DNA from 2 places in the Kitasatospora sp. NPDC085895 genome. Region 1 is predicted to be linked to the other one. Evidence: riboswitches for the same ligand, from Rfam matches in the RefSeq annotation. Region 1 holds a riboswitch; the other holds the start of a gene.
The links. A riboswitch is a leader RNA that binds a small molecule or an ion and turns the genes downstream of it on or off. The one in region 1 is predicted to bind glycine.
Positions count from the first base shown of each region.

Region 2: linked by a shared signal. The riboswitch ahead of gcvP (aminomethyl-transferring glycine dehydrogenase) and the one ahead of gcvT (glycine cleavage system aminomethyltransferase GcvT) in region 1 are both predicted to bind glycine.

Region 1 covers NZ_JBFBJY010000027.1:24,921-39,554, forward strand. The annotation lists gene glgX (glycogen debranching protein GlgX) at 1-1,775, opposite strand, end outside; gene AB0442_RS18765 (Ig-like domain-containing protein) at 2,019-3,230, shown strand; gene AB0442_RS18770 (Ig-like domain-containing protein) at 3,428-4,723, shown strand; gene AB0442_RS18775 (Ig-like domain-containing protein) at 4,909-6,111, shown strand; gene AB0442_RS18780 (ATP-binding protein) at 6,205-6,753, shown strand; gene AB0442_RS18785 (L-serine ammonia-lyase) at 7,042-8,424, opposite strand; gene glyA (serine hydroxymethyltransferase) at 8,634-9,902, opposite strand; gene gcvH (glycine cleavage system protein GcvH) at 9,980-10,354, opposite strand; gene gcvT (glycine cleavage system aminomethyltransferase GcvT) at 10,458-11,576, opposite strand; glycine riboswitch at 11,763-11,865, opposite strand; gene AB0442_RS18805 (enhanced serine sensitivity protein SseB) at 11,982-12,773, shown strand; gene AB0442_RS18810 (enhanced serine sensitivity protein SseB C-terminal domain-containing protein) at 12,963-13,850, shown strand; gene AB0442_RS18815 (ABC transporter permease) at 14,440-14,634, shown strand, end outside.
Region 2 covers NZ_JBFBJY010000030.1:6,466-21,099, forward strand. The annotation lists gene AB0442_RS19795 (FHA domain-containing protein) at 310-852, shown strand; gene AB0442_RS19800 (MerR family transcriptional regulator) at 915-1,664, shown strand; gene AB0442_RS19805 (bifunctional nuclease family protein) at 1,760-2,233, shown strand; gene AB0442_RS19810 (MerR family transcriptional regulator) at 2,493-3,173, shown strand; gene AB0442_RS19815 (ElyC/SanA/YdcF family protein) at 3,300-3,977, shown strand; gene AB0442_RS19820 (DNA polymerase IV) at 4,087-5,523, shown strand; gene AB0442_RS19825 (MFS transporter) at 5,699-7,186, opposite strand; gene AB0442_RS19830 (DUF2382 domain-containing protein) at 7,378-8,655, opposite strand; glycine riboswitch at 8,922-9,025, shown strand; gene gcvP (aminomethyl-transferring glycine dehydrogenase) at 9,249-12,122, shown strand; gene AB0442_RS19840 (DUF5999 family protein) at 12,226-12,417, opposite strand; gene AB0442_RS19845 (hypothetical protein) at 12,772-13,344, opposite strand; gene AB0442_RS19850 (glutamate-cysteine ligase family protein) at 13,683-14,634, shown strand, end outside.

The DNA of each region.
Region 1 (14,634 bases):
CAGTCCAGCCAGCCGGTCTCGTTGTCCTGGCAGTAGGCGTTGTTGTTGCCGTGCTGGGTGCGGCCGAGCTCGTCGCCGGCGGTGAGCATCGGCACGCCGCCGGAGAGCAGCAGGGTGGCGAGCAGGTTGGCCAGCTGGCGGCGGCGCAGGGTGCGCACCGCCGGGTCGTCGGTCTCGCCCTCGGCGCCGTGGTTCCAGGACCGGTTGTCGTCGGTGCCGTCGCGGTTCTGCTCCCCGTTGGCCTCGTTGTGCTTGCGGTTGTAGGAGACCAGGTCGCGCAGGGTGAAGCCGTCGTGCGCGGTGACGAAGTTGACCGAGGCGTAGGGGCGGCGGCCGCCGCGCTGGTAGAGGTCGGAGGAGCCGGAGAGCCGGTAGCCGAGCTCCCGGACGTCGGGTCTGGCGCCGCGCCAGAAGTCACGGACGGTGTCCCGGTACTTGTCGTTCCACTCGGCCCACAGCGGCGGGAAGCCGCCGACCTGGTAGCCGCCCGGGCCGACGTCCCACGGCTCGGCGATCAGCTTGACCCGGCTGAGCACCGGGTCCTGGGAGACCGCGGCGAGGAAGGGGTGGTGCATCTCCACGCCGTCGTGCCCGCGGGCCAGCGCCGCGGCGAGGTCGAAGCGGAAGCCGTCGACGCCCATCTCGCCGACCCAGTACCGCAGCGAGTCGGTGATCAGCCGGACGACGTGCGGCTGTCGGGTGTCCAGGGTGTTGCCGCAGCCGGTGTAGTCGGCGTAGCCGCGGCGGCTGCGGTCGAGCCGGTAGTAGCCGCCGTTGTCGATGCCGCGCAGCGACAGCGCCGGGCCCATCACCCCGGCCTCGGCGGTGTGGTTGTAGACGACGTCGAGGATCACCTCGATGCCGGCCGCGTGCAGCGCCCGCACCATCCGCTTGAACTCGCCGACCTGGCCGCCGCGGCTGCCGGAGGCGGAGAAGCCGGCGTGCGGGGCGAAGTAGCCGAGCGTGTTGTAGCCCCAGTAGTTGGTCAGCCCGCGGGCCTGCAGGTGGTCCTCGCTGACGTGGTGGTGGACGGGCAGCAGCTCCACCGCGGTGACGCCGAGCCGGGTGAGGTGGGCGATCGCCGCCGGGTGGGCGAGGCCCGCGTAGGTGCCGCGCAGCTGGGGCGGCACCTGGGGGTGGCGCATGGTGAAGCCGCGCACGTGCACCTCGTACAGCACCGTCTCGGCCCACGGGGTCTTCGGCCGCTGGTCGTCGTACCAGTCGTCGTCGTCGTGGACGACCACCGCCCTCGGCACGTACGGCGCCGAGTCGCGGTTGTCGCGCACCGTGTCGGCGACGTCCGGCTCGGGCCAGCCGCGCACCGCGCTGCAGGTGGCGTCGTGGCTGGTGTAGTCGCCGTCGATCGCCCGGGCGTACGGGTCGAGCAGCAGCTTGGCCGGGTTCCAGCGGGCGCCCGTCCACGGGTCCCAGCGGCCGTGCACCCGGTAGCCGTAGCGGGTGCCGGGCAGCACGCCGGGCAGGTAGCCGTGCCAGGTCTGGAAGGTCTGCTCGGTGAGCCGGTGCCGGGTCTCGGTGCCGTCCTCGGCGAACAGGCACAGGTCGACGGCCTCGGCGCCGGCCGCCCAGAGCGCGAAGTTGGTGCCGCAGCCGCCGTCCGGGGCGGTGCGGAAGCGGGCGCCGAGCGGCTGCCAGCTGCCCGGCCAGGGGTCGGCGGGCGGCGCCGGCGGCGCGTCGGCGGCGCGTTCGGGCGCGGCCGCGGGTGGGCGGCCGGTCTCCCGGCGCGTGCTCCGTGCCAGCTCCTGCCACGCCGTCATCGCCGCACCCTCCCTGCGCGGGGGTCCCGTACCCGCCCTCCAGTTGTTCCCTGATCCCGTGCAGGTGTCACGTGGCCGATCGTGTTGTGACGCTGGGTGAACGGGACGGCGTCCGCCGGGTGGCGCGCCGGCTCGTGTCCGGCGCCCCGCGGCCTCGTTTGACCGGGTGCCGGGCGCCCTGGGCGCGACGGCGCGCGGCCGACCGGAAGCGCGGCGGGAAGCGGCGGACCTGGAGGGACGAACATGCTCGCGGTGGCACGGCACTGGGCGGTGGCGGCGGCCGCCGCGCTCCTCGCGCTGCCGGCCGGCTGCACCGGCGGACCGGCCGGGGGCGGGGACGGCGGCCCGGCGGGCGGCCGGCCGCCGATCTCCCGCGCGGTGGTCACCGCGCTGCCGGCGGACGGCGCCCAGGAGGTGCACTCCGACGCCGAGGTGTCCGTCACCGTCGCCGAGGGCCGGCTGCTGTCGGTGCGGCTGGCCGACGACCGCGGGGTGGCGGTGCCCGGCCGCACCGCCCCGGACGGCTCCCGCTGGACCCCGGAGGAGCCGCTCGCCCCGGCCACCCCGTACACCGTCGACGCCCTCGCCCAGGACGCGGACGGGCTGCGCGCCGCCCACCACTCCGCCTTCGTGACGGCCGGTCCGGCGCACACCGTGGCCGCCCTCGTCACCCCGGAGGACGGGACGCTGGTCGGGGTGGGGATGCCCGTCTCGCTGCGGTTCACCCGTCCGGTCGCGGACCGGCCGGCGGCGGAGCGGGCCGTCGAGGTGGCCGCCGACCCGCCGGTGCCGCTCGCCGCGCACTGGTTCGGCAACCGCCGCCTGGACGTCCGGCCGCGGTCCTACTGGGCGCCGGGCACCCGGGTGACCGTCACCCTGCGGCTGAAGGACGTGGAGCTGGCGCCCGGTGAGTTCGGTACCCAGGCCAAGGAGGTGGCGTTCACCGTCGGCCGGGCCCGGGTGTCCACCGTCGACCTGGCGAGCAGCACCATGACGGTGCGTGAGGACGGGGTGCCGGTGCGCACCCTGAAGATCACCGCCGGCGGCCCGCAGCACCCCACCTACCGGGGGGTCATGGTGGTCTCGGAGAAGTTCGAGGAGACCCGGATGAACGCCCGGACGGTCGGCCTCGGCGACGAGTACGACATCAAGGACGTCCCGCACGCGATGCGGCTGACCGACTCCGGCACCTTCGTGCACGGCAACTACTGGGCCGAGGACGAGGTGTTCGGCGCCGCCAACACCAGCCACGGTTGCATCGGGATCGCCGACCGGCAGGGCGGTGACGCCGACTCGCCGGCCGGCTGGTTCTTCGAGCACACCCTGGTCGGCGACGTGCTGGAGGTGCGCGGCGACACCGGCGCGGTCGTCCAGCCGTCCAACGGCCTGAACGGCTGGAACCTGCCCTGGACGGCCTGGCTGCAGGGCAGCGCACTGGGTCCCGCACCGCGCTGACCTGCACCCGGTGATTCACCGAACCGGCACCCCCCACCTGCGGAAGATTCACTCATCCGGGGCAGTTATCCTGGCGTGCCGCGCGGGCCGGGGGCTCTTCCCCGTCGGCGGCGCGCGGAAGAAGTCCGACCCCCGGTGAAACCGACCCGGGCGCGGATGCGTGTATCCAGCGTGGATACCGGGAGGGGAGCAACCGAGTGAAGCCGGTTCAGGCGGCCGAGGCCGCGATAGTCAGAGGTGCGGCCGGGACGGGCCGCACCGGTCGTACCGCACGCACCGCGGCCGTCGCGCTGGCGATGGGCGGGGTGCTGCTGTTCACCGCCGCCTGCAACGACGGCGGCTCGGGCGGATCCGGCGGTTCGGCCGCCGCGGGCGCCTCCGGCGGTGCGAGCGGCGCGGCCGGCTCGTCCGGCGGCTCCACCACGCAGGCCGCCCCCAAGGCGTCCGCCGCGGTGCTCACCGTCAGCGCCAAGGACGGCGCCACCGACGTCCAGCCGGGCGGCTTCACCGTGACGGTCGCGAGCGGCAAGCTCACCTCCGTCGAGCTGAAGGACAAGAACGACAAGGCGGTCGCGGGCACCATCGCCGCCGACGGCCTCAGCTGGAAGCCGAGCGCGCCGCTCGCGGTCGGCATGGCCTACACCGTCAACGCGCAGGCCAAGGACGACGCCGGCCTGCCCGCCGCGATCTCCTCCGGCTTCACCACGCTGTCCCCGGCGAAGAAGGTCGCGACCAACGACAACATCGCCGACAACGGCACCTACGGCGTCGGCATGATCGTCTCGGTGGCGTTCAGCAAGCCGGTCAAGAACAAGGACGCCGTCCTCAAGGGCATCACCGTCGAGGCCAGCGACGGCACCGTCGTGAAGGGCCACTGGTTCGGCTCGCAGCGCCTGGACATCCGCCCGGCGGAGTACTGGAAGCCCGGCACCAAGGTGACGGTCAAGTACCGGCTGAAGAGCGTCGAGGTCTCCCCGGGCGTCTACGGCGACGTGGACCGCGACGAGCCGTTCACCATCGGCCGCTACCAGGTCAGCACCGTCGACGCCGCCAAGCACGTGATGACGGTGGCGAGCGGCGGCGGCGCCACCAAGAGCATCCCGATCACCGCGGGCAACGACCAGAACCCGTCCTGGAACGGCACGATGGTCATCTCCAGCAAGGAGAAGGTGACCCGGATGAACTCGGCCACCGTGGCCAACGTCAAGGGCGACGAGTACGACGTCCCGGACGTGCCGCACGCGATGCGCCTCACCACCACGGGCACCTACGTGCACGGCAACTACTGGGGCAACGCCTTCGGCAAGTCCAACGCCAGCCACGGCTGCATCGGCCTGAAGGACGTCAAGGGCGGCAGCGAGTCCTCCTCGGCGGGCACCTTCTTCAACAGCTCGCTGGTCGGCGACGTGGTGAAGATCGTCAACTCCAAGGGCCGCACGGTCTCCCCGGACAACGGCCTCAGCGGCTGGACGCTCCCCTGGAGCAACTGGTAGGCCGCACGCCCTCCGGACACCCGGTGACCCCGCCGACGGCCCGGGCGCTCCCCGCGAGCGGCCGGGCCGTTGCGGGTTCGTGACCGGATCGTCGCGCTGCGGGCCGCAACTCCGGCCCCGCCCGGAGCGTGTACTCGGTGGGTGCCGCGACGGGGAGTGCGCGGCGGGGACGGAGGGGGACCGGCATGGGGTCCGTGCGCAGAGGTCTGACGACGGGTCTGCTCGGGGGAGCACTGGTGCTGGCGGCGGCGGCCTGCGGGCCGTCCGGGTCGCCGGGGGGCGCGGCCTCCGCCGCGGGGACGACGGCAGCCCGGCCGCGGCCCACCGTCCCGGCGGCGGTGGTGACCGTCGAGCCGAAGAACGGCGCCACCGACGTCAAGCCGTCCGGGGCGCTGAAGGTCACCGCGACCGGCGGGAAGCTGACCTCCGTCAAGGTGACCGGCGGGGACGGCCGGGAGGTGCCCGGCACGCTCGCCGCGGACGGCCTCGGCTGGACGCCCGCCGCCGCACTCGCCGTCTCCGAGCGGTACCGGGTGACGGCACAGGCCACCGACCCGAACGGACTGGTGACCACCGCCGAGAGCACCTTCGGCACGCTCACCCCGGCCAGGACGACCGGCGCCTACAGCAACGTGGACGACGGGCAGACCTACGGCGTCGGCATGATCGTCTCGCTGCGCTTCCGCAAGGCGGTGCAGAACCGCGCCGAGGTGGAGCGCGCGGTGGTCTTCGAGACCTCCGACGGCACCGCGGTGAAGCCGCACTGGTTCGGCGACGACCGGGTCGACTTCCGCCCGGCGGAGTACTGGAAGCCCGGTACCGGGGTGACGGTGAAGTACCGGCTGAAGAGCGCCGAGCTCGCCCCGGGCGTCTACGGCGGCAAGGACGGCGAGGAGCACTTCACCGTCGGCCGCTCCCGGGTGAGCACGGCGGACGTCGACACCCACCGGATGACCGTCGTGGAGAACGGGCGGACGGTGGACACCGTGAAGTTCACCGCGGGCAAGGCCGGGTTCGACAGCTTCAACGGCACCATGGTCATCGAGGAGATGGCCCGCAGGACGCGGATGTCCTCCACCGGCGTCAGCGGCATCAAGGCCGGCGACGAGTACGACCTCGACGACGTGCCGCACGCCATGCGGCTCACCGACACCGGCACCTACGTGCACGGCAACTCCTGGGCGATCGGCTCGATGGGCCGCTCCAACGCCAGCCACGGCTGCATCGGCATCGCCGACACCCGCTACGGCAGCGACGGCACCGACGCCGGCCGCTTCTACGACGCGTCAATGATCGGCGACGTCGTCACCGTGGTGAATTCCGACGGGCCGCGGGTGTCCGGCGAGAACGGCCTGAGCGGGTGGAACGTGCCCTGGACTGCCTGGTAGGCCCGTCCGGCGTGCCGCTGTCATATGTCCCCCGCCGTGATCGTTTGCTCATTGTCCGTGCGCACCCGCATGCGTTCCGCAATGATGGGCGCCATGGCGGGATGGCGTGAGGCGGACCAGGCGTCGAATCGGGTGCTCGGCACGGCCGGTGACGTCGCGTCGGCCGGCCGCGGCCTCGCGCTGGCGGACCTGGAGCGGCTGACCGCGGACGAGCTGGAGCAGGCCGCCTTCGAGCTGCTGCGCGACCCGGCGGCCCAGGATGAGGTGCGGCTGCCCTCCCGCCCCGAGTCGGCCGGGATCGCCCGCCGCCTGGTCGTCGCCGTGCTCGGCGCCTGGGAGCTGGTGCAGCAGCTGGACGCCGGCGAGTTACTGGCCGGTGAGCTGGTCGCCAATGCCGTGCGGCACGCCGGGGGGCGCACCGTCGGCCTGAAGATGGCCCGCCGGCCGGGCTGGGTGCGGATCGAGGTCCGGGACTCCTCGCGGGCGCTGCCCTGCCTGATCGTGGCGGCCGAGCGCGGCGGGGCGGAGAACGGCCACGGGCTGGTGCTGGTCGACGCGGTGTCGGACCGCTGGGGCGCGGACCTGCTGCCGCGCGGCAAGTCCGTCTGGTGCGAGCTGAGGGTGCGCGAGCGCGCCGCCTGACGCGGCGGGCCCGGGTGCCCGGACATGAGCAGGGCCCCCGTTCCGCTCGGTGTGCGGTGTCGGGGGCCCGTGCGCGTCACCGCGCGGCCAAGGGGGTGCGCGCCGCGCGGTGGGAACGGCCGAACCGGGTCGGTGGAGGCCGTGGAATGCCTCCACTGTCGCATGCCGGAGCCGGTCTGGACAAATCGATCCAAAGGTGCAGACCCCTCGCAACCTTCGAAGACTTGCCAAACCCGGATGAACAGCCTATGAATGCCTGCCGTCAGGCCGGGCTGCCACCCGGCCCGGTCAGCACTCGATGACGTTCACGGCGAGGCCGCCGCGCGAGGTCTCCTTGTACTTGATCTTCATGTCGGCGCCGGTCTCCTTCATGGTCTTGATCGCCTTGTCGAGGGAGACGTGGTGCCGGCCGTCGCCGCGCAGCGCCATCCGCGCCGCCGTGACGGCCTTCACCGACGCCATGCCGTTCCGCTCGATGCAGGGGATCTGCACCAGGCCGCCGACCGGGTCGCAGGTCAGGCCGAGGTTGTGCTCGATGCCGATCTCCGCGGCGTTCTCGACCTGCTCGGGGCTGCCGCCGAGCACCTCGGCGAGGCCGCCGGCCGCCATCGAGCACGCCGAGCCGACCTCGCCCTGGCAGCCGACCTCGGCGCCGGAGATCGAGGCGTTCTCCTTGAAGAGCATGCCGATCGCGCCGGCCGCCAGCAGGAAGCGCACGATGCCCTCGTCGTCGGCGCCGGGCACGAAGTTCAGGTAGTAGTGCAGCACGGCCGGGACGATGCCCGCGGCACCGTTGGTCGGCGCGGTGACCACCCGGCGGCCGGAGGCGTTCTCCTCGTTCACCGCCATCGCGTAGAGGGTCACCCACTCCATCGCGTTGGCCGGGCCGATGCCCTCGGCGCGCAGCGCCCGGGCGGCCGAGGCGGCCCGGCGGCGGACCTTCAGGCCGCCCGGCAGGATGCCCTCGCGGCCGAGCCCGGCCGCGACGCACTCCTGCATGACGTGCCAGATCTCCAGCAGCCCGGCCCGGATCTCGGCCTCGCTGCGCCAGGCCTTCTCGTTCTCCAGCATCAGGCCGGAGATGGACAGGCCGGTTTCGCGGGTGAGCCGCAGCAGCTCCTCGCCGGTGCGGAAGGGGTAGCGCAGCACGGTGTCGTCCGGCTTGACCCGGTCGGCGCCTATCGCGTCCTCGTCGACGACGAAGCCGCCGCCGACCGAGTAGTAGGTCTTCTCCAGGACGGGCGCGCCGGCCTCGTCGAACGCGGCCAGGGTCATGCCGTTGGCGTGGTACGGCAGCGAGCGGCGGCGGTGCAGCACCAGCTGGGTCGCCGGGTCGAAGGCGATCTCGTGCTGGACGTCCTTGTCCTGGGCGAGCAGCCGCAGCCGCTTGTCGCGCTGGATGCGTTCGACGTCGAGGTCGGCCTGGTCGACGTCGACGGTGCGCGGGGAGTTGCCCTCCAGGCCCAGCAGGACGGCCTTGGGGGTGCCGTGGCCGTGGCCGGTGGCGCCGAGCGAGCCGAAGAGCTCGGCCCGGACGGAGGCGGTGCTCTCCAGCAGCCCCTCCGAGTGCAGGCGGCGGGCGAACATCCGGGCCGCCCGCATCGGGCCCACGGTGTGGGAACTGGACGGCCCGATGCCGATGGAGAAGAGGTCGAAGACGCTGATGGCCACGGGGGGACGTCCTTGTCTGGTCTCGTGGAAGGACTTGCTGGGTGACACGGAAGGGGGCACCGCGCGCACTGTCCAGTGTGCGCGGTGCCCCGGAATTCCTGGTGTCCGGCCGGGGTGAGGCCGGTCACCGGGGGACGAACCGCCGAGACCGGCCGGCGATCGGGGGCGTCGCGCTCCGGTCGCCGGTCGGTCCTACCGCGGGGTGCGGATCACAGCTCGGGGTAGAGCGGGTACTTCGCGGCGAGCGCGGTCACCCGGGCCTTGAGCGCGGTGGCCTTGGCCTCGTCGAAGCCGGGCAGCAGGGTCTCGGCGATGACGTCGGCGACCTCGCGGAAGTCCTCCGCGCCGAAGCCGCGGGTGGCCAGCGCCGGGGTGCCGATGCGCAGGCCGGAGGTGACCATCGGCGGGCGGGGGTCGTTCGGCACCGCGTTGCGGTTCACGGTGATGCCGACCTCGTGCAGGCGGTCCTCGGCGTCCTGGCCGTTGAGCTCGCTGTTGCGCAGGTCGACCAGGACGAGGTGCACGTCGGTGCCACCGGAGAGCACCGAGACGCCGGCGTCCACGGTGTCCTGGCGCAGCAGGCGCTCGGCCAGGATCTTCGCGCCCTCCAGGGTGCGGCGCTGGCGGTCCTTGAACTCCTCCGAGGCGGCGACCTTGAAGGCCACGGCCTTGGCGGCGATCACGTGCTCCAGCGGGCCGCCCTGCTGGCCGGGGAAGACCGCGGAGTTGATCTTCTTGGCCCACTGCTCCTTGCAGAGGATGACGCCGCCGCGCGGGCCGCCCAGCGTCTTGTGGGTGGTGGTGGTGACCACGTCCGCGTACGGCACGGGCGAGGGGTGCAGGCCCGCGGCGACCAGGCCGGCGAAGTGCGCCATGTCGACCATGAGCAGCGCGCCGACCTCGTCCGCGATGCGGCGGAACTCGGCGAAGTCCAGCTGGCGCGGGTAGGCGGACCAGCCGGCGATGATCAGCTTGGGCTGGTGCTCCTTGGCGAGGCGCTCGACCTCGGCCATGTCGACCTGACCGGTCTTCTCGTCGACGTGGTACGCGGCCACGTTGTAGAGCTTGCCGGAGAAGTTGATCTTCATGCCGTGGGTCAGGTGGCCGCCGTGCGCCAGGTTCAGGCCCAGGATGGTGTCGCCCGGCTGGATCAGCGCGAACATCGCGGCGGCGTTCGCCTGCGCACCGGAGTGCGGCTGGACGTTGGCGTGCTCCGCCCCGAACAGCGCCTTCACCCGGTCGATGGCGATCTGCTCGGCGACGTCGACGTGCTCGCAGCCGCCGTAGTAGCGCTTGCCGGGGTAGCCCTCGGCGTACTTGTTGGTCAGGACCGAACCCTGGGCCTCCATGACCGCCACCGGGGCGAAGTTCTCGGAGGCGATCATTTCGAGGGTGGTCTGCTGGCGGTGCAGCTCGGCGTCGACCGCGGCCGCGATCTCCGGGTCGAGCGCGTGCAGGGACTGGTTCAGAACCGTCATGAGGTGGGGTCTCCCCGTGGAGCGAAGGGCTGGAGCGGGGCGGCCGCCGCACTGCGGCCGCCCCGTTGGGCGGGCGGTCAGCCGCCGATGAACGCGGTGTACGCCTCGGCGTCGAGCAGCTCGTCGGTCGCCTCGACGCGGACCTTGAACAGCCAGCCATCCTCGAACGGGGAGCTGTTCACCAGGGCGTTGTCGTCGAGGACGGCCTGGTTGACCTCCACGACCTCGCCGGTGACGGGCGAGAACAGGTCGCTGACCGACTTGGTGGACTCGAGCTCGCCACAGGTCTCACCGGCGGTGACGCCGTCACCGACCTCCGGGAGCTGGACGTAGACGATGTCGCCGAGGGCGTCGGCCGCGTGCGCGGTGATGCCGATCGTCGACACCCCGTCCACGGCGGCGGTCAGCCACTCGTGCTCCTTGGTGTACTGCAGGTGCGTGGGGTTGCTCATGGCGTCATTCTCCAGGATCGCAAGAGGGAGGGGCGTGGCCGTCCGCTGAGCGGACCGCCCCGGGCAGGACGGTTCAGGACGGTGCTGGGAGCGGCGGGGGCGCTCAGCGGGCGCGCTTGTAGAACGGCAGCGCCACGACCTCGACCGGCTCGGCCTTGCCGCGCACGTCGACCGCGACGGCGGTGCCGGGCGCGGCGTGCGCCGCGTCCACGTAGGCGATGGCGATCGGCTTGCCGAGGGTGGGGGAGGGCGCGCCCGAGGTGATCCGGCCGATCGGGTCGCCCTCGGCGTCGACCACCGCGTACTCGGCGCGCGGCACCCGCTTGCCCTCGGAGACCAGGCCGACCAGCTTGCGCGGCGGTGCGGACTCGGCCTCGGCGGCCGCCTGCTCCAGGGCCTTGCGGCCGACGAAGGCGCCCTCGTTGGTGGTCTTGTCGAAGCGCACCACGCGGCCGAGACCGGCGTCGAACGGGGTCAGGTCGGTGGACAGCTCGTGGCCGTACAGCGGCATGCCCGCCTCCAGGCGCAGCGTGTCGCGGCAGGACAGGCCGCACGGCACCAGGCCCTTGTCGGCACCGGCCGCGGTCAGCGCCGACCACAGGTGCTCGGCGTCGGCCGGGGCGCAGAAGACCTCGAAACCGTCCTCGCCGGTGTAGCCCGTACGGGCGAGCCAGACCTGCTTGCCGGCGACGGTCGCGGGCAGCAGCGCGTAGTACTTCAGGCCGGGCAGGTCGGCGTCGGTCAGCGAGGCGAGGATGCCGTTCGCCTCCGGGCCCTGGACGGCGATCAGCGCGTAGGCGTCGCGGTCGTCGCGGACGACGGCGTCGAAGCCCTCGGCGCGCTCGGTCAGCGCGTCCAGCACCACCTGGGCGTTGGAGGCGTTCGCGACCACCATGTACTCGTCCTCCGCGGTGCGGTAGACGATCAGGTCGTCGAGGATGCCGCCGTCCTCGCGGCAGATCATGGTGTAGCGGGCGCGCAGCACGCCCAGCGCCGAGATGAAGCCGACCAGCGCGTGGTCCAGCATCTCGCCGGCCTGCGGGCCGGAGACGGTGATCTCGCCCATGTGCGAGAGGTCGAACAGACCGGCCTTCGTGCGGACGGCGAGGTGCTCCTCGCGCTCGCTGCCGTAGCGCAGCGGCATGTCCCAGCCGGCGAAGTCGGTCATGGTGGCACCGAGCGAGCGGTGCAGCGCGTCGAGCGCGGTGAGGCGGAGGGACATGACGGCAGGACTCCTTGGCTGCTCTGCGGGCACACGGGCGACCCTCCCGCCCGGAAACGGGCAGGACGGCGGATGGAGTCTCCCCGTCTGTCGTCAACAACCTGAGAGGTTCACCGCCACCTCAAGGATGGCGGCTTGCACCGTGGGTGGGCGCACGGCGCGGCCGTGTCCACTTTCCAGATGTGCCTCGCCCGTGCGGTATGGGTGCCTGAGAGATTCCGGGGAGGACTTGCTCCTTCGGCGCCGGCCTCGCCCCTGGGGGCGTTCCGGACTCTCCCGCGCGGGTTCGAGCGGCCAGTATGAACTTGGAGGGTCGAGCGCGCTCATCATGGCATGCCGCCGGGCCTGATGGGAGAGGGGGCGGCCCGCTAGGCTCTGTGCAGGGGACGAGCGAAGGGGCCGTACATGGGGTATCCGGCGGGCGAGGCACAGGCGTGGGCCGCACCCGGCACGGCGCCGGAGGGCGGCACCTGGCCGTCCAACGAACTGGAGCAGGTGCTCACCGCCGCGCTCGGCGACCCCGGCGCCACGCCCCGGGTGATCGAGGTGCTCGCCCGCAGCCAGGTGTGGATCCCGCTGCCGGCCGGCGCCGACCCGCAGGGCACCTCGCTGGACCTGCCGACCATCGAACTCGCCGGCACCCCCTACGTGCCGGTGTTCTCCTCGCAGGAGCAGTTCCTGCAGCACGCCCCGGGCATGGCGTTCGCGATCGCACCGGTGTGGGAGTTCGCCCGCGGGCTGCCGCTCGGCATCGGCATCGCCGTCAACCCGGAGGCGCCGGTGGGCATCCCGGTGCCGCCGGAGGGCGTCGGCGAGCTCCGCCGCGGACCGCAGGGCGACCGCACCCCCGGCGAGGTCGCCGAGGGCGCCTCGGTGGCGCTGCGCGAGCCCGAGCCGCACCAGGAGCCGTACGCCTTCCTCGCCGCGGCCACCTCCGAACTGTCCCGGCTGCCCGGCGTGCTGACGGCCCGTCGGGCGCTCGCCCGGGTGGAGGCGGACGCCCCGCAGCTGTACGTCGGGATCCAGCTCGACCCGGCCGGGCCGGCCGATCCGGTGCAGGTCAACGAGGCGCTCGGCCGCGCGCTCGGAACCGCGCCGCCGCCGTGGGGCGTCCACCTGGTGCTGCTGGACATGGCCGACGACCCCGTCGTCGAGTGGCTGCTGACCTGCGTGGCGCCCTTCTACGTCCGGGCGTGACCGCCGGTCCGGCCGGCCCGGGCGCCTGCCGGCGGGACACCGGCGCCGCCCGGGGGTATCACGAGGGGGTATGCGGCATGACGCCTGTCGGCCGCGCGCAATAGGGTGCTGCCCGGCAGTGGGCACGAGCGGCGGAAGACGGAACAAGACGGGGCACGGCGACGTGAGCGAGCGGAGCGAGGCGGGCGCATGAGCGCGGCAGCGGCAGGCGGCGGGCCGGGCCCGTGGGGCCAGGCACCCGTGGCACCGCCCGGCGGTGACCCGGGCGCCATCGAGCGCGCCCTCGGCGCGGTCGTCCCGGAGCGCTACGACGCGTACGAGAACCTGCTGCGGGCGCTCGCCCAGGGGCAGGTCTGGATGCTGCTCTGGCACGGCACGCCCGGCAGCCCGGACGCCCAGTACGGGAACATGGACATCGGCGGGCACGGCTACGCCCCCGCCGTCACCTCGGCCGAGCAGCTCGCCGCCAGCGGCTGGGCCCGCGCCCACGAGGTGATCTCCGGCCAGGAGATCGCCGCCGCGCTCTTCCGCACCCGCTGGGGCCTGTGGCTGAACCCGCACGCCCCGGGCGGCGGCGTCGGCGTCCCCTGGGCCGACCTGAGACGCATCGCGGTCGGCCTGGACCGGCTGCCGGCCGGTCCGCTGCGGATCTCCGAGCCGCGGTTGAACGCGCCGCAGTTCTACGGGCTGCTGGAGCAGCAGGCCGTGCAGACCCGTCCGCTGCGCTCGCTGCGCCAGGCGTGGGTGCAGCCCGCGCTGGGCGAGGCGTACCTGGCCGTCGGCCTGGACCTGTACGACAACTCTCCGCCGTCGGTGGAGGCCGCCCGCGCCCTGGTACAGCGGGCCGCGCAGCTCGCCCCGGAGGGGCTGGCGGTGTCGACGGTCGCGATGGCGGACGAGTTCGATCCGGTCGCGATGTGGATGCGGGCGAACGCCCGCCCGTTCTTCGACCGCGACACCCAGTTCGGGCACCCGCAGGGCGCGGCCCCCTACCCGCCCTACGGTTACTCTCCGCAATCGGCGCCGGGTCCGCAGCCGTGGCCCCAGCAGCCGTGGCCGGGCTATCCCGGCCGCTGATCCTTTCCCTTTCCCTCCCCTTTACCCGTCCTTGTGGCGGCCGTCCGCCAGTGGCGGGTCATGCCCAGGTGGTGGCGGTTTCCCGCCGTTGGCGGGCTTCCGTCAGTACCCGTCTTGACAGGCTTGTTTCAGCCGTGTGAAGAGGCGTATTCGCGGTCACAACGGGCTGCATGCCGACAGATCACAGTTAGGCATCCTTCGGTTGCCCCCTCTGGCGGAACCTCTCCCCGATGACAGAGAGTGCTGCCCACGGCCAGTGCGCGAGCCGATCCCCACAAAGGTGATCGCGCCCTGGCGACGCCGAACCGCGCGATGTGCATGCCGCGCACTCCGGCACCACGCAGGACCCGCAGTACCCCCGCAAACGCCGTGATCCGCCGCCCCGGCCCCGTGCCCGGACGGCAGGCTCCGGCACCCCGAAAACGAACTCTGCACCGCCGCACCGGCGTACGGAACCACCGCACCGCTCTGCACCGCACCTGTCGCGAACTCCGGACCGCACCGGGGTCCGGGCCCTGATCGGGCCCGGGTCGCCCCGCCGGACCGGGCCGTGGGCCGGCCACCGTCGGCGAGGGGAACGAACTGACTCATGACCACACCCACCGAGACCACCGGCTCTGCCCGGCCCGAGGCCGCACCTGCCGCCCCGGCCAAGCGCATCCAGGGCCGCTCTCCGGGCCGGATCGCCTGGGACCGGCTGAAGCGTGACAAGGTCGCCCTCGCGGGCGGCACCGTGGTGCTCCTGCTGATCCTCGCCGCGATCTTCGCGCCGGTGCTGACGGCG
Region 2 (14,634 bases), on a different contig from region 1:
CGCAACAACCGCCAGGAGTCGGCGGACGCGCCCACCGCGCGTCACCGCCACCCGGGGGAGGAGGCCGCCGTCCCCGGCATGCGGCCCGCGCCCGAGGCGGACCAGTACGCCGAGCGCCCGCTGTTCCGCGACGGCCACGGCGCGGCTCCGTACGAGGGGAATGCCCGGGGCTACGGCGCGTCGGTTGAATCGGGTGGCGCGCCGCGCATAGGTTTCCCGGCAGCACCCTCAACCTCCGGTGGAGGGTTTACCCCGGACCCCTACGCCGGGCACGTCCAGCAGGGTGTGCCGAGCCAGGAGGCTGTGACGATGGCTGGCACCTCCCCGTGTCCGCGGTGCGGCAACCAGAACCCGGTCACGGCCCGGTTCTGCTCCAACTGCGGGACGGCGCTGCGCAGCGCGCCGGTGCCGGAGAGGGCCGCCGAGACCACGTCGACCATCTCGATCTCCGGGATCGAGTCGTACGAGCCCGGTGCCACCTCGACCGGCGCCACCCCGGCGCTGTCGCCCGAGGTGCTGGCCGCGATCGACGCCCTGCCGCCGGGCTCCGCCCTGCTGATCGTGCAGCGCGGCCCGAACTCCGGCAGCCGGTTCCTGCTCGACTCGGACGTGACCACCGCGGGCCGCCACCCGCAGGGCGACATCTTCCTGGACGACGTGACGGTCTCGCGCCGCCACGTGGAGTTCAGGCGGCTGCCCGGCGGTGGTTTCTCGGTCGCGGACGTCGGCAGCCTGAACGGCACGTACGTCAACCGGGAGCGGATCGACGAGGTGACGCTCAGCAACGGCGACGAGGTCCAGATCGGCAAGTACCGGCTGGTGTTCTTCGCCGGCCACGTCCGGGGGTACTGAATCCGACGTCGGCAGGAGCCCGAGTGACCGCGAACCCTCCCACCACCCTCGGGGCCACCCCCGTGCCCGCCACACGCCGTGCGGCCGAGGCACGGGGGAGGGGCGGCGACGAGCTGCTCTCGATCGGCGCCGTCCTGGCGTTCCTCCGGGACGACTTCCCCGAGGTCACCATCTCCAAGATCCGCTTCCTGGAGGCGGAGGGGCTGGTCGACCCGCAGCGCACCCCGTCCGGCTACCGCAAGTTCAGCGCCGGGGACGTCGAACGGCTGGCGTACGTGCTGCGCATGCAGCGCGACCACTACCTGCCGCTGCGGGTGATCCGCGAGCACCTGGACGCCATCGAGCGCGGCGAGGCGCCGCCGGCGCTGCCCGCGCCGGAGGCCCGGCCCGGCCCGTTGGAGGAGGCCGACCGGGAGCTCGGCGCCGCGTCCGGCGCGGTCGCCGGGGTGCGGCTCGGGCGGGCGGAGCTGCTCGCCGCGGCCGAGGCGGAGGAGGGCGAGCTCCTCGAGTGGGAGTCCTACGGTCTGGTCACGGCCGGGCCGGACGGCGGCTACGACGGGGAGGCGCTGCAGATCGCCCGGCTGGTCGCCGAGCTCGGCCGGTACGGCCTGGAGCCCCGCCACCTGCGGGCCATGAAGGCCGCCGCGGAGCGCGAGGTGGCCCTGGTCGACCAGGTGGTGGCGCCGCTGCGCCGGCACCGCAACCCGCAGACCCGGGCGCACGCCGAGACCACCGCCCGGGAGCTGGCCACGCTCTCCGTCCGGCTGCACGCGGCCATGGTGCAGGCGGGCCTGCGGGCCCGGCCGAACTGAGCGCCGGTGCCGACGACACCCCGGGGCCGCGTTGCTGACCAGGGCCGGAAGGACTGCGCTTTCCTATCGGCGGCGCGCGCCATAGGGTTGCCAGTGTGAATGAGCTCGACGTCGTGGGTGTCCGGGTGGAGATGCCTTCCAACCAGCCGATCGTGCTGCTGCGGGAGGTCGGGGGCGATCGGTACCTGCCGATCTGGATCGGCCCCGGCGAGGCGACCGCGATCGCTTTCGCGCAGCAGGGCATGACCCCGGTGCGGCCGCTGACGCACGACCTTTTCAAGGACGTGCTCGACGCGCTGGGCCAGCAGCTCACCGAGGTCCGGATCAGCGACCTGCGGGAGGGCGTCTTCTACGCCGAGCTCGTCTTCTCCGGCGGTGTCGAGGTGAGTGCGCGTCCCTCGGACGCCATAGCGCTGGCGCTGCGGACCGGGACGCCGATCTACGGCAGCGAGAACGTGCTCGCCGAGGCGGGCATCGCGATCCCGGACGAGCAGGAGGACGAGGTCGAGAAGTTCCGCGAGTTCCTCGACCAGGTCTCGCCGGAGGACTTCGGCGGCGGCCAGCAGTAGCGGCGCCCGAGGCGGCGCCGCCCGCGGACGGCGCGCGTACTGCGCGCTCCGGGGCGCTGCAACCGCGCTTTGCAAAAGCGGCCCCTCCTACCCACACTAAGGGCACGAAAAACCACTCTTCGGAGTGACATCCGACCGGAGCCCCGGCGTGGCGATCGTTGACGGGCCTGTGGTGACTGCCTACCGTCAAGGGAGGTTCCGGTCGGCCTGCGCCGTCCGGCGCCGGGAGAGCCGCAGGACCGAGTGGACGGAGGCAGGCATGAGCGGTAACGGCGACGCCACCGCCGGGGGCCTGTGCGCCGTGCACCTGCCGCGCGCCGCCCGAGGACCGGTTGCGCGGGGCCGGGAGGCGCTGACCGAGCCGGCCGAGCCCGAACTGCCCCGGGTGGGCCGCTTCCCCGCCGTCCAGGCCGGGCAGCCCGCGATCGAGCGCATCCCGCCCACCTCCGCCCTGGTCGGGTACCGCGGGCCGACCGCCTGTGCGGCCGCCGGCATCACGTACCGTCAGCTCGACTACTGGGCCCGCACCGGGCTGCTGGAGCCCAGCGTCCGCACCGCCTACCCGGCCGGAGCGCAGCGGCTCTACAGCTTCCGCGACATCCTCCTGCTGAAGATCGTCAAGCGGCTGCTGGACGCCGGCGTCTCGCTGCAGAACATCCGCGTCGCCGTCGCCCACCTCCAGGCGGCCGAGCCCGCCGACCTCACCGGCCTGACCCTGATGTGCGACGGCGCCACCGTCTACGAGTGCACCAGCCCGCAGCAGGTCGTCGACCTGATCGGCGGCGGCCAGGGCATGTTCGGCATCGCCGTCGGCGCGGTCTGGCAGGAGCTGGAGACCGCCCTCGGCCGGCTGCACGCCGAGCGCACCGACACCGGTGAGACCCTGGTCGGCCACAACCCGGCCGACGAGCTCGCCCAGCGGCGCAACCGCGCGGTCTGACACGGCGACCGCGGTCCGACGCGGCGACGGGGCCCGCCCGGGGGTGGAACCGCACCGGCCCCGGTCGGCGTCCCGCCAGATGTGTCGATCAAGGATGTGAAGGTGCTGCGCAAGGCCGTGGCGCGGCTGCGGCGGATCCCCGGGCTCGGCGACCGCACCGGTCGGCGCCGCTGGTTCCAGGCCGCCGTCCTCGTCAGCGCCGTCGGGCTCGCACCCAGCACCTGGCTGTGGACGGGCGAGGGCGGGCGGGTCACCACGGTGGCCGACGCCCCGGCCGCGCCCGTGGCCGTGGTCTTCGGCGCCGGACTCTTCGGCGGCGAGCCCTCCCCGTACCTGGCGCACCGGCTCGACGCGGCGCTGAACCTCTATCAGCAGCACAAGGTGCGGGCCATCCTGGTCACCGGGGACAACAGCACCACCGACTACGACGAGACCGACGCCATGCGCCGCTACCTGACGGACCGCGGGGTGCCCGACGTCCGGGTGGTCGGCGACTACGCCGGCTTCGACACCTGGGACTCCTGCAGCCGGGCCCGCCGCGTGTTCGGCGTCGACCACGCCCTGCTGGTCAGTCAGGGCTTCCACGTGCGGCGGGCCCTGGCGCTGTGCGAGGCGGCCGGCATCGACGCGTACGCCGTCGCCGTGGACGAGCCGCACGACACCACCTGGTACTACGGCGGACTGCGGGAGATCCCGGGGGCCGGCAAGGCGGCGCTGGACGCCTGGCTGCGGCCCGACCCGCAGTTCCTGGGCGCGACCGAGCCCGGGGTCACCCGCGCGCTCGCGGACGCCGCCAAGCCGTAGCTGTATCGACCCGCGGGGCGCGGACCCCGCCGAGGCGTGGCGCGGGCCCGGCGGACCGGGGGCGGCCCGCCTCGAACGGATTGTCACAGCCGTGCGCGATGATCGCGGTGTGCGGACTGTGCCGAGCATCATCCACCTCGACATGGACGCCTTCTTCGCCGCGGTGGAGCAGGCGGCCAAGCCGAGCCTGCGCGGCAAACCCGTGGTGGTCGGCGGCCTCGGCGGCCGCGGCGTCGTCGCCACCGCCTCCTACGAGGCCCGCAGGTTCGGCGTCCACTCGGCCATGCCGATGGCCCAGGCGCGCCGGCTCTGCCCGAACGCCGCCTTCCTGTCCGGCCGCTTCGCCGCCTACCGCCAGAACAGCGACATCGTCATGGCCCTGCTGCGCGAACGCTCCCCGCTGGTCGAGCCGCTGAGCCTCGACGAGGCCTTCGTCGACCTGGAGGCCGGCCCGTACGGCCCCGCCCTCGCCGAGGCCGACCCGGAGACCGGTGCGCAGCTGGTGCTCGCGGTCGCCGAGGACCTGCGCGCCGACATCCTCGAACGGACCGGCCTCACCGCCTCCGTCGGCGCCGCAGGCTCCAAGCTGATGGCGAAGATCGCCTCCGAGCGGGCCAAGCCGGACGGCCTGGTGCTGGTGGAGGTCGGTTCGGAGCGGGCCGTGCTCAGCCCGATGCCCGTCCGGGCGCTGCCCGGGATCGGCCCGGCCACCGAGCAGACGCTGCGCCGCGCGGGCCTGACCACCGTGGCCGACCTCGCGGACGCCGGTGAGGCCGAGCTCGTCCACCTGCTCGGGCGGGCGCACGGCACCGGTGTCCACCTGATGGCCGTCGGCCACGACGAGCGGGCCGTGGTGCCCGACCGCGACGCCAAATCGGTGTCGGTCGAGGACACCTTCGAGGTCGACCTCGCCGACCGCGACCGCATCCTGTACGAGGTCGACCAGCTCACCGCCCGCTGCGTCAAGCGGCTGCGGGCGGCGGGCCGCTCCGGCCGCACGGTGGTGCTGAAGGTGCGCCGCTTCGACTTCTCCACCCTGACCCGCTCCGAGACGCTCCGCGCCCCCACCGACGACGAGGGCGTGATCGCGGAGACGGCCCGCCGGCTGGCCCTGCAGGTCGACACCACCGGCGGGGTGCGGCTGCTCGGCGTGGGCGTCTCCCAGCTCGCCGACTACACGCAGGAGGACCTCTTCGCCCAGGCCGCGCACGCCGCGGAGGTGGAGGTGGAGGCAGCAGCGGCGGCGGAGGCAGCAGCGGGGGCGGAGGCAGCAGCGGGGGCGGAGGCAGGGGTGGCGTCGGCGGAGGCCGGGGGGCCGGACGCCGCCGACACGGCTCCGGCCGTGCCGCCGGCGCTGCGCCGCTGGCTGCCCGGGCAGGACGTCCACCACGCCGAGCACGGTCCCGGCTGGGTGCAGGGCAGTGGTGTCGGCCGGGTCACCGTGCGCTTCGAGACGCCGTACGGCCCGCCGGGCCGGGTGCGGACCTTCGCCGTCGACGATCCGGACCTGGAGCCCTCCGACCCGCTGCCGCTGCGCCGGGCCTGAGCTCCCGGCTCTCAAGGCCGCCCGGGACACCGGTGGAAATGGCGAGCGGCCCCGCACCGTCCCAGTGCGGGGCCGCTCGGCGGGGCCGGGCCGTGTCCGCGGTCGCATGCCCACAACCGTCCACGGGGCCCGGCCCCCCTCGCGCCTCGTCCCCTGGCGCGAGGGAGACGCCTCGTCAGGCGTCGGTCTTGGCCAGCTCGGGGCTGGAGGGGGTGGCCTCGGCCGGGGTGGCGGCCGGGAGGTCGGCGGCCTTGATCCGGCGGATGGCGAACGGCACCAGGCCGGCGACCACGCACATCACGGCGGCCGTCCAGTAGGCGTGCTCGTAGGCGGTCAGGGTCGGCAGGGCGATCGGGATCGGCAGCTTCATGGTGTCGCCGGTGAGGATGGCCGCCATGACGGCGGTGCCGACGGCGCCGCCGACGGTGCGCAGCACCGCGTTCATGCCGTTGGCGATGCCGCTCTGCTCGGCGGGCACGGCGCCGTTGATGTAGGCGGGCATGGCCGCGTAGGCGAGGCCGACGCCGAGGCCGAAGACGGCGGAGGCGAGGTAGATGTCGATCTCGTGGCTGTGCCGGACGGCGAGGTAGGCCATCGCGACGGCGCCGAGCAGACCGCCGGCGACGAGCGGCAGGCGGGGGCCGCGGCGGGCGATCATCAGGGCGCCGAGCGGGGCGGCGACCATCGAGCCGAGCGCGGACGGCAGCAGCATGATGCCGGCGTGCAGCACGGTGGCGGTGAAGCCGTAGTGGGCGAGCTTCTCCGGGGTCTGCGCGAAGTTGCTGATGACCATGAAGGAGCCGTACATCCCGAAGCCCATGAGCAGGCCGGAGATGTTGGTGAAGGCGACGGCCGGGCGGGACATCATCTTCATGTCGACCAGCGGGTGGCTGACCTTGACCTCGATGAGGATCCAGACGAGGGCGACCACGGCGGCGACGGCGAACAGGCCGAGGGTGCGGTTGGAGGTCCAGCCCCAGTGGTTGCCCTGGCTGACGGCGATCAGCAGGGCGGAGAGCCAGCCGGCCAGGGTGAGCGCGCCGAGCGGGTCGGCGCCGCCCTCCTTGTCGACGACCGGGTCCTTGGGGACGCGGATCGCGACCAGCGCGACGGCGATGATGCCGAAGGCCAGGCCCATCCAGAAGATCGACTTGTAGCTCCAGTGCTCCAGCAGCAGGCCGGTGGCGACCAGGCCGAGGCCGCTGCCGACGCCCATGGAGGCGCTGATGGCGGCGACGCCGCCGGTGACCTTGGCCTTGGGCAGCTCGTCGCGGACGATGCTGATCGCGAGCGGGAGCACGCCACCGCCGGCGCCCTGGAGCACGCGGGCGACGACCAGCCAGGTGAAGGAGTGGGTGCCGACCGCGAGGGCGGAGCCCGCGACCAGGCCGGCGAGCGAGACCAGCAGCATCGGCTTGCGGCCGCGGAGGTCGCCGAACCGGCCGAGCAGCGGCGTGAGCACGGCCGCGGAGAGCAGGTTGGCGGTCATCAGCCAGGTGATGCTGGAGCCGGAGACGTCGAGCTCCTTGGCGAGCGACGGCAGGATCGGCACGACCGCGGTCTGCACCACGCTGAACGCCAGCATGGCCAGCACGAGCGCGGGGAGCACCCGCGCACTGCTCGGCTTCTCGTCCGTGGCGGCGGGCTGTGGGGCCTCACTCACGGTGGGTTTCCTCCCGTTGGGTCGCCGGAAGCCGGTCACTGCTTCAGGCGAGCGATAGTGAATGAACTGAAGTAACGATGCAGGTAGATACTTCAGCCTGTCAAATATCGATCGGTGAAGCTTTGGCAAAGCGCAGGTCCCGGCCCGCCGCAGCGGACCGGGACTCCGGGGGACGTCCTGCCGTCGGAGGATCAGACGGGGCGCAGCGGCTCCGGCCGGGCCGGCTGCGCCGCGGCCGTCCGCGCCGCGACCTGGACGGGCGCCTGGCCCGACGCGGCGGGTGCAGGCGCCGGCTGCCCACCGGCCGGAGCGGGCCCGGCCGGAGCGGGCCCGGTCGCGGCAGCCGCGGCGGTCGCCGTGGTGGAGGCGTTCGTGGCCGCCGCGCGGTCGGCCGGCTGGGGGCCGTACGGCTGGCGCGCCGTCCCGTCGTGCACCTCGACCTGCTCGCGCCGCAGCTCCTCGCGGACGAGCTCCTCCTCGGTGTAGCGCTCCACCACCAGGCGCACCCGCTCGACCGGGGCCAGGTACTTGCGCACCACCGGCCGCTCCTCGCGCAGGGTCACCTCCTCGACCGCCTCGGCGATCTCCTGGTCGCTCAGCGCGGCCCGCTCGGCGTCGCTCACCGGCACCCGCTCCACCCGCACCCGCTCCCGCACCACCGACACCCGGCGCTCCACGGCCTCCGAGGTGACGTACTTGCGCAGCCGGGCGGTGCCCAGCACGTGCCACTCGGTGCTGATGTCCAGCCGTTCCTCGCGGCAGACGATCTCGACCGGCCCGTGCGCCGAGGCCTCGCCGCCTTGCTGCCGCTCCGGCCGCTCGGGCCGGTGCGCGGCGGTCGGCGCGGTGGTCGGCGCGGCCGGTGGGCGGACGGCGCCGCCGGCCGGCACCACCGGGAGCTGCATGGTGTTCTCCGAGCCGTCCTGCCGGGAGCCGGCCGGTCCGGAGCCGTCCGGCCGGGTCCCCTCCTGCCGGGGCCCGTCGTGGCGCGTGCCGCCGTGCTGCCCGTCGGCGTGGTCCGTCCGGCCGTGGCCGTTCGCCGCCGGGCGGCCGTTCGCCGCGGACTGCTCGGGCGCCGCGTGCGCGACCGCGCCGAACTCGGTGTCACCGGGGCGCTCGGCGGGCGCCGGACCCGCCTCCGGGCCCGGCCGACCGTTGGAGGTGTCCAGCCCGTAGTAGCGGTAGAGCTGCAACTCCTGGGCGGGTGACAGGTGCTGGCCCACACCGAAGTCCGGGGAGTCCTTCACCAGCGACTTGTCGTACGGGACCTTGAGCTCCTCGCCCGAGAACTCGCTGGTGGTCAGCGGGACGAAGGCGTCCCGGCCGAAGATCCCGGTGCGGACGGCGGCCCACTCGGGCTCACCGGTCGCGTCGTCGAGATACACCTCGTCGACCGTGCCGATCTTCTCACCGTTCCGGTCGACCGCCTTGTGCCCGATCAGGTCTCGCGGATCGATATCGGTCTGCACGCTGTCCTCCAGTGCCTACTGCTCCTGTGTCTCCGCGGACGTCGGGACGGCTGGAGGAGCTGGCCAGACGCCATCTACACAGAACGCCATGGACCGGTCACCGGCGAGCCGGGAGCGGCCGTCCGGGCCGGTGATCGGCCGTCCGGGGGGCGGGCACGGCCCGCGGGCCCGCAGGCGGGGCCGGCGGACCGGCCACCGGCGGTGGGACGCCGGTCACAGCACCCGCCATTCCCGGTGGTCCCGCTGGTACCCTGGGCGGCGACCGCCGAGCCCGCGCGGGAGAGTCCCCGACCCCGCTGAGCTGGGGAAGGGGCGCCGAAGGAGCAACTCCTCCCCGGAATCTCTCAGGCACCCGTACCGCATGGGCCAGGTCACTCTGGAAAGCAGGGCAGGACCGCCGGCACAGGAGCCGTCGGCACCACCCTCACCGACGGTGCAAGCCGACGAGATGCCCTCGGGCGTCGAAACGGCGAAGCTCTCAGGTACCGATGACAGAGGGGGAGGCCTGACGGGTTCGTACGTCTCCGGCTCCCCACGGCGGCCGACCGGCGTGCGTACCCCCGCCGGTCCGTGACCAGGAGGCCTCGACCCCCATGAACGCCCAGCCGAACCTCACCGAGCTCGAGCAGGCCAGCCCCTTCGAGACCCGCCACATCGGCCCCGACGCCGCCGCCCAGGAGAAGATGCTCGCCCAGGTGGGCTTCGCGTCGCTGGACGAGCTGGCCGACGCGGCCGTTCCCGAGGCCATCCGCAGCCTGACCGCGCTGGACCTGCCCGCCGGCCGCAGCGAGGCCCAGGTCCTCGCCGAGCTGCGCGAGCTGGCCGACCGCAACCGGGTCGCCACCTCCATGATCGGCCTCGGCTACTACGGCACCTTCACCCCGCCGGTGATCCTGCGCAACGTGCTCGAGAACCCGGCCTGGTACACCGCCTACACCCCGTACCAGCCGGAGATCTCGCAGGGCCGCCTCGAGGCGCTGCTGAACTTCCAGACCCTGGTCTCCGACCTCACCGGCCTCGCCACCTCCGGCTCCTCGCTGCTCGACGAGGGCACCGCCGCCGCCGAGGCGATGGCGCTGGCCCGCCGCGTCACCAAGGTCAAGGGCGGCGTCTTCCTGATCGACGCCGACACCCTGCCGCAGACCGTCGCGGTCATCGAGACCCGCGCCGAGCCGACCGGCGTCGAGGTGGTCGTCGCCGACCTGTCCGAGGGCATCCCGGCCGAGATCGCCGAGCGCGGCGTCTTCGGCGTGCTGCTCCAGTACCCGGGTGCCGCCGGCGCCGTCCGCGACCTCACCCCGGTCATCGAGCAGGCCCACGGCCTCGGCGCGGTCGTCGCCGTCGCCGCCGACCTGCTCGCCCTCACCCTGCTCAAGTCCCCGGGCTCGATGGGCGCCGACATCGCCTGCGGCACCTCGCAGCGCTTCGGCGTGCCGATGGGCTTCGGCGGCCCGCACGCCGGCTACCTCGCCGTCCGCGCCGAGTTCGCCCGCAACCTGCCCGGCCGCCTGGTCGGCGTCTCCGTCGACTCCGACGGCAACCGCGCCTACCGCCTGGCCCTGCAGACCCGCGAGCAGCACATCCGCCGCGAGAAGGCCACCAGCAACATCTGCACCGCCCAGGTGCTGCTCGCCGTGATGGCCTCGATGTACGCCGTGTACCACGGCCCCGACGGCCTCGCGGACATCGCCCGCCGCACCCACCGCTACGCCGCCGCGCTCGCCGCGGGCCTGCGCGCCGGCGGCGTCGAGCTGGTGCACGGCGCCTTCTTCGACACCGTCACCGCCCGCGTCCCGCAGCGCGCCGACGAGGTCGTCGCCGCCGCCCTCGAGGCGAACATCAACATCCACAAGGTGGACGCCGACACCGTCTCGATCTCCTGCGACGAGACCACCACCCGCGAGCACGTCACCGCGCTGTGGGCCGCGTTCGGCATCGCCGGCGGCGAGCTCGACGAGACCGCCGACGCGCTGCCGGCCGCCCTGCTGCGCGACGACGAGTACCTCACCCACCCGGTCTTCCACAGCCACCGCTCCGAGACCGCCATGCTGCGCTACCTGCGCCGCCTGTCGGACCGCGACTACGCGCTGGACCGCGGCATGATCCCGCTGGGCTCGTGCACCATGAAGCTCAACGCCACCACCGAGATGGAGCCGGTCACCTGGCCCGAGTTCGGCCAGCTGCACCCGTTCGCCCCGGCCGACCAGGTGCAGGGCTTCCTCAGCCTGATCCACGGCCTGGAGCAGCAGCTCGTCGAGGTCACCGGCTACGACGCCGTCTCCATCCAGCCGAACGCCGGCTCCCAGGGCGAGCTGGCCGGTCTGCTGGCCGTCCGCGCCTACCACCTGGCCAACGGCGACACCCAGCGCGACGTCTGCCTCATCCCGTCCTCCGCGCACGGCACCAACGCCGCCTCCGCGGTGATGGCCGGCATGCGCGTCGTCGTGGTCAAGACCCTGGTCGACGGCGACGTCGACGTCGAGGACCTCAAGGCCAAGATCGAGCAGCACCGCGACCAGCTCTCGGTGCTGATGGTCACCTACCCGTCCACCCACGGCGTGTACGAGACCGAGATCACCGAGATCTGCGCCATGGTGCACGAGGCCGGCGGCCAGGTGTACGTCGACGGCGCCAACCTCAACGCGCTGGTCGGCCTCGCCAAGCCGGGCAAGTTCGGCGCCGACGTGTCGCACCTGAACCTGCACAAGACCTTCTGCATCCCGCACGGCGGCGGCGGCCCGGGCGTCGGCCCGGTCGCGGTCCGCGCGCACCTCGCGCCGTACCTGCCGAACCACCCGCTGCAGGCGGAGGCCGGCCCGGCCACCGGCGTCGGCCCGATCTCGGCCGCCCCCTGGGGCTCGGCGGCGATCCTGCCGATCTCCTGGTCGTACGTCCGCCTGATGGGCGGCGAGGGCCTCAAGCGCGCCACCCAGGTGGCCGTGCTGAACGCCAACTACATCGCCAAGCGGCTCGCCCCGCACTTCCCGGTGCTCTACACCGGCCCCGGCGGCCTCGTCGCGCACGAGTGCATCATCGACCTGCGCCCGCTCACCAAGGAGACCGGCGTGACGGTCGACGACGTGGCCAAGCGCCTGATCGACTACGGCTTCCACGCCCCGACCATGTCGTTCCCGGTGGCCGGCACGCTGATGATCGAGCCCACCGAGTCCGAGGACCTGCACGAGATCGACCGCTTCTGCGAGGCGATGATCCAGATCCGCGCGGAGATCGAGAAGGTCGGCTCCGGCGAGTGGGCCGCCGAGGACAACCCGCTGCGCAACGCCCCGCACACCGCCGCCGAGCTGGCCGGCGACTGGCAGCACCCGTACACCCGCGAGGAGGCCGTCTTCCCGGCCGGCGTGAACCCCGCGGACAAGTACTGGCCGCCGGTGAGCCGGATCGACGGCGCCTACGGCGACCGCAACCTGGTCTGCTCCTGCCCCCCGCTGGACGAGTACGGCAACTGAGCCGGTAGCGCACGACGGCGAGGGCCCCGGAGGACGATTCCTCCGGGGCCCTCGCGGCGTTCCCGGCCGGTGGTGCCGGGATGCTGTGGTGCTGCCGGGTCGGTCAGGCCGCCACGGCGAGCGGGCGCCGCGGCGCGATCACCCGGCCGTCGGGCAGCAGTTCACCGGTGTCCTCGAAGAGCAGGACGCCGTTGCAGAGCAGGCTCCAGCCCTGCTCGGGGTGGCGGGCCACCGGTACGGCCGCCTCGCGGTCGGCCGACTCGGCCGAAGGACACTCAGTACGGTGCTGGCACATAGCTCGTACCCTCGCTTCGCTCGGATCCTGCCCCGCCGCACGGCACCCCCGTGGCGCGCCGCCCTGCCGGCGGATCATCCTCGCCGGCCCAGGTGTGAACCGGCGCTCCGGTGGGTAGGACAAGCCCCCACATCCGCTGGTTCCCAGTGTCGGCATCCCGGGTCCTTCCCGCAGCCTTTTTGTGACATGAGCCACAACCCGTCGCGGGAGATCACCCGTTCAGGCGGCCGACCTGTTCCGGAACGGCCGGACGGGCCACCGGGTTACTGACCCTGGTAGGTCAGAACCGATGGCCCGTCCGGGTGATGCGGAGGTGCCGGTCCGGCGGTCGCGCTCCGGCCGACGCGCGGCGGTTCAGCTCTGGCTGAGCAGCATCGCGGCGCCGCCGAGCGGCGGGCGCTCCAGCGCCGCCAGCAACTCGCCCGCCCGGTAGATCCGGTGGGCCGTCACCCCGAGCGGCGCGGGGGAGAGCGGGATCAGCAGGTCGTCCCCGCCGTCCGGCGCCGAACCGTTCAGCCACAGCGCCGTGGCGTAGTGCCCCGGCATCGTCAGCAGCCGGGGCAGCCGGATCGTCCGCGAACCCTGGGCCAGCTGCCAGGCCTGCCGCAACGCCCGGACGGTGGAGTCGAGGTAGGGGCCGGCCGCGAAGTGCGAGAAGGTGTGCCCGGCCACCGTCTCCGTCACCTCCGCCGCCGCGACGACGCCGCCGCTGCCCTGCTTGATGAGGAACCGCCAGCCGGTGCGCCGCGCGGTGCCCAGCGCGGACCCCTCCAGCACGTACACGGCCAGCGGATGCGCGGGGAGCAGCGGGCCGGCGGTATGGCGCAGCGCGGCGGCCGCGGGCTTGCTCAGCGCACCCTCGTCGTCGAGGGCGGCCAGCACGGCGCGCAGGGCGCTCGGCGGTGGCTGGGGGGTCTGCAGAGTCATGGCGGGTCGCCTCTCTGTGCGAGATCGGCGTGCGAGTGCGGCATACCGGCGTGGCGGGACCTGGCCGTGTCCGGTTGGGCATGATCGCGGTGCGGGCACGGAACCACGCGAGCACGAGGTTGTCGTGCGGCGGGAAACCGGCCGGAAGCGCAGTGCGAATTCTACTCGAACAGGTGCGCAGGGTGACCTTCTTATCACGTTCGGTGTGGGGCGGCAAGTCCGATCGTGGCTGACGTCCCGTCAGTTCTTGCCCTCGCCACCGCGTTCGAGACCCCGGGCTATCGATCTTCCGGATGGGCATGATGCATGCACGGTCGACCTAGGGGAGGAGGACGCTCATGGGCGAGAAGGTCGCGGCCACTCGCGCTGAACTGTCCGACCGGCAGCTGTACCGGCGCAAGCTCCAGTCCTGTCTGGACGTGTTCGAGCGGATGCTGCGCGAGGGACGTTTCGACCGCCCCAGAGCGATGATGGGCCTGGAGATCGAGCTCAACCTGGCCGACGAGCAGGGCATGCCGGTCATGCGGAACGCGCAGGTGCTGGAGTCCATCGCCTCGGCCGACTTCCAGACCGAGCTGGGCCGTTTCAACATCGAGGTCAACGTCGCCCCGCGGCGGCTCGGCGGGCACGTCCTGGAGGAGCTCCGCGAGGAGGTCGACACCTGCCTGCGCTACGCGGACCGGCAGGCGGCCGACGCCGGCGCCCGGATCGTCATGGTCGGCATCCTGCCGACCCTCGACCTGGACCACACCGGCCTGGACGCCATGTCGCACAACAACCGCTACAGCCTGCTCAGCGACCAGATCCTGGCCGCCCGCGGCGAGGACATCGCGCTGGACATCGAGGGCGTCGAGCGCCTCGCGGTCGAGTCGGTCTCGATGGTCGCGGAGGCCGCGGCCACCTCGCTCCAACTCCACCTGCAGGTCACGCCGGAGAAGTTCGCGCCCGTGTGGAACGCGGCCCAGGCGGTCTCCGCCTGCCAGGTCGCGCTCGGCGCCAACTCGCCGTTCCTGTTCGGCCGCGAACTGTGGCGCGAGACCCGCCCGGTGCTCTTCCAGCAGGCCTGCGACACCCGTTCGGCGGAGCTCAAGGCGCAGGGCGTGCGCCCCATCACCTGGTTCGGGGAACGCTGGGTGGACTCCGCGCTGGACCTCTTCGCCGAGAACCTCCGCTACTTCCCGGCCCTGCTGCCGATCTGCGACGACGAGGACCCGGTCAAGGTGCTCGCCTCCGGCGGCGTCCCCAAACTCGCCGAGATGCGGCTCCACAACGGCACCATCTACCGCTGGA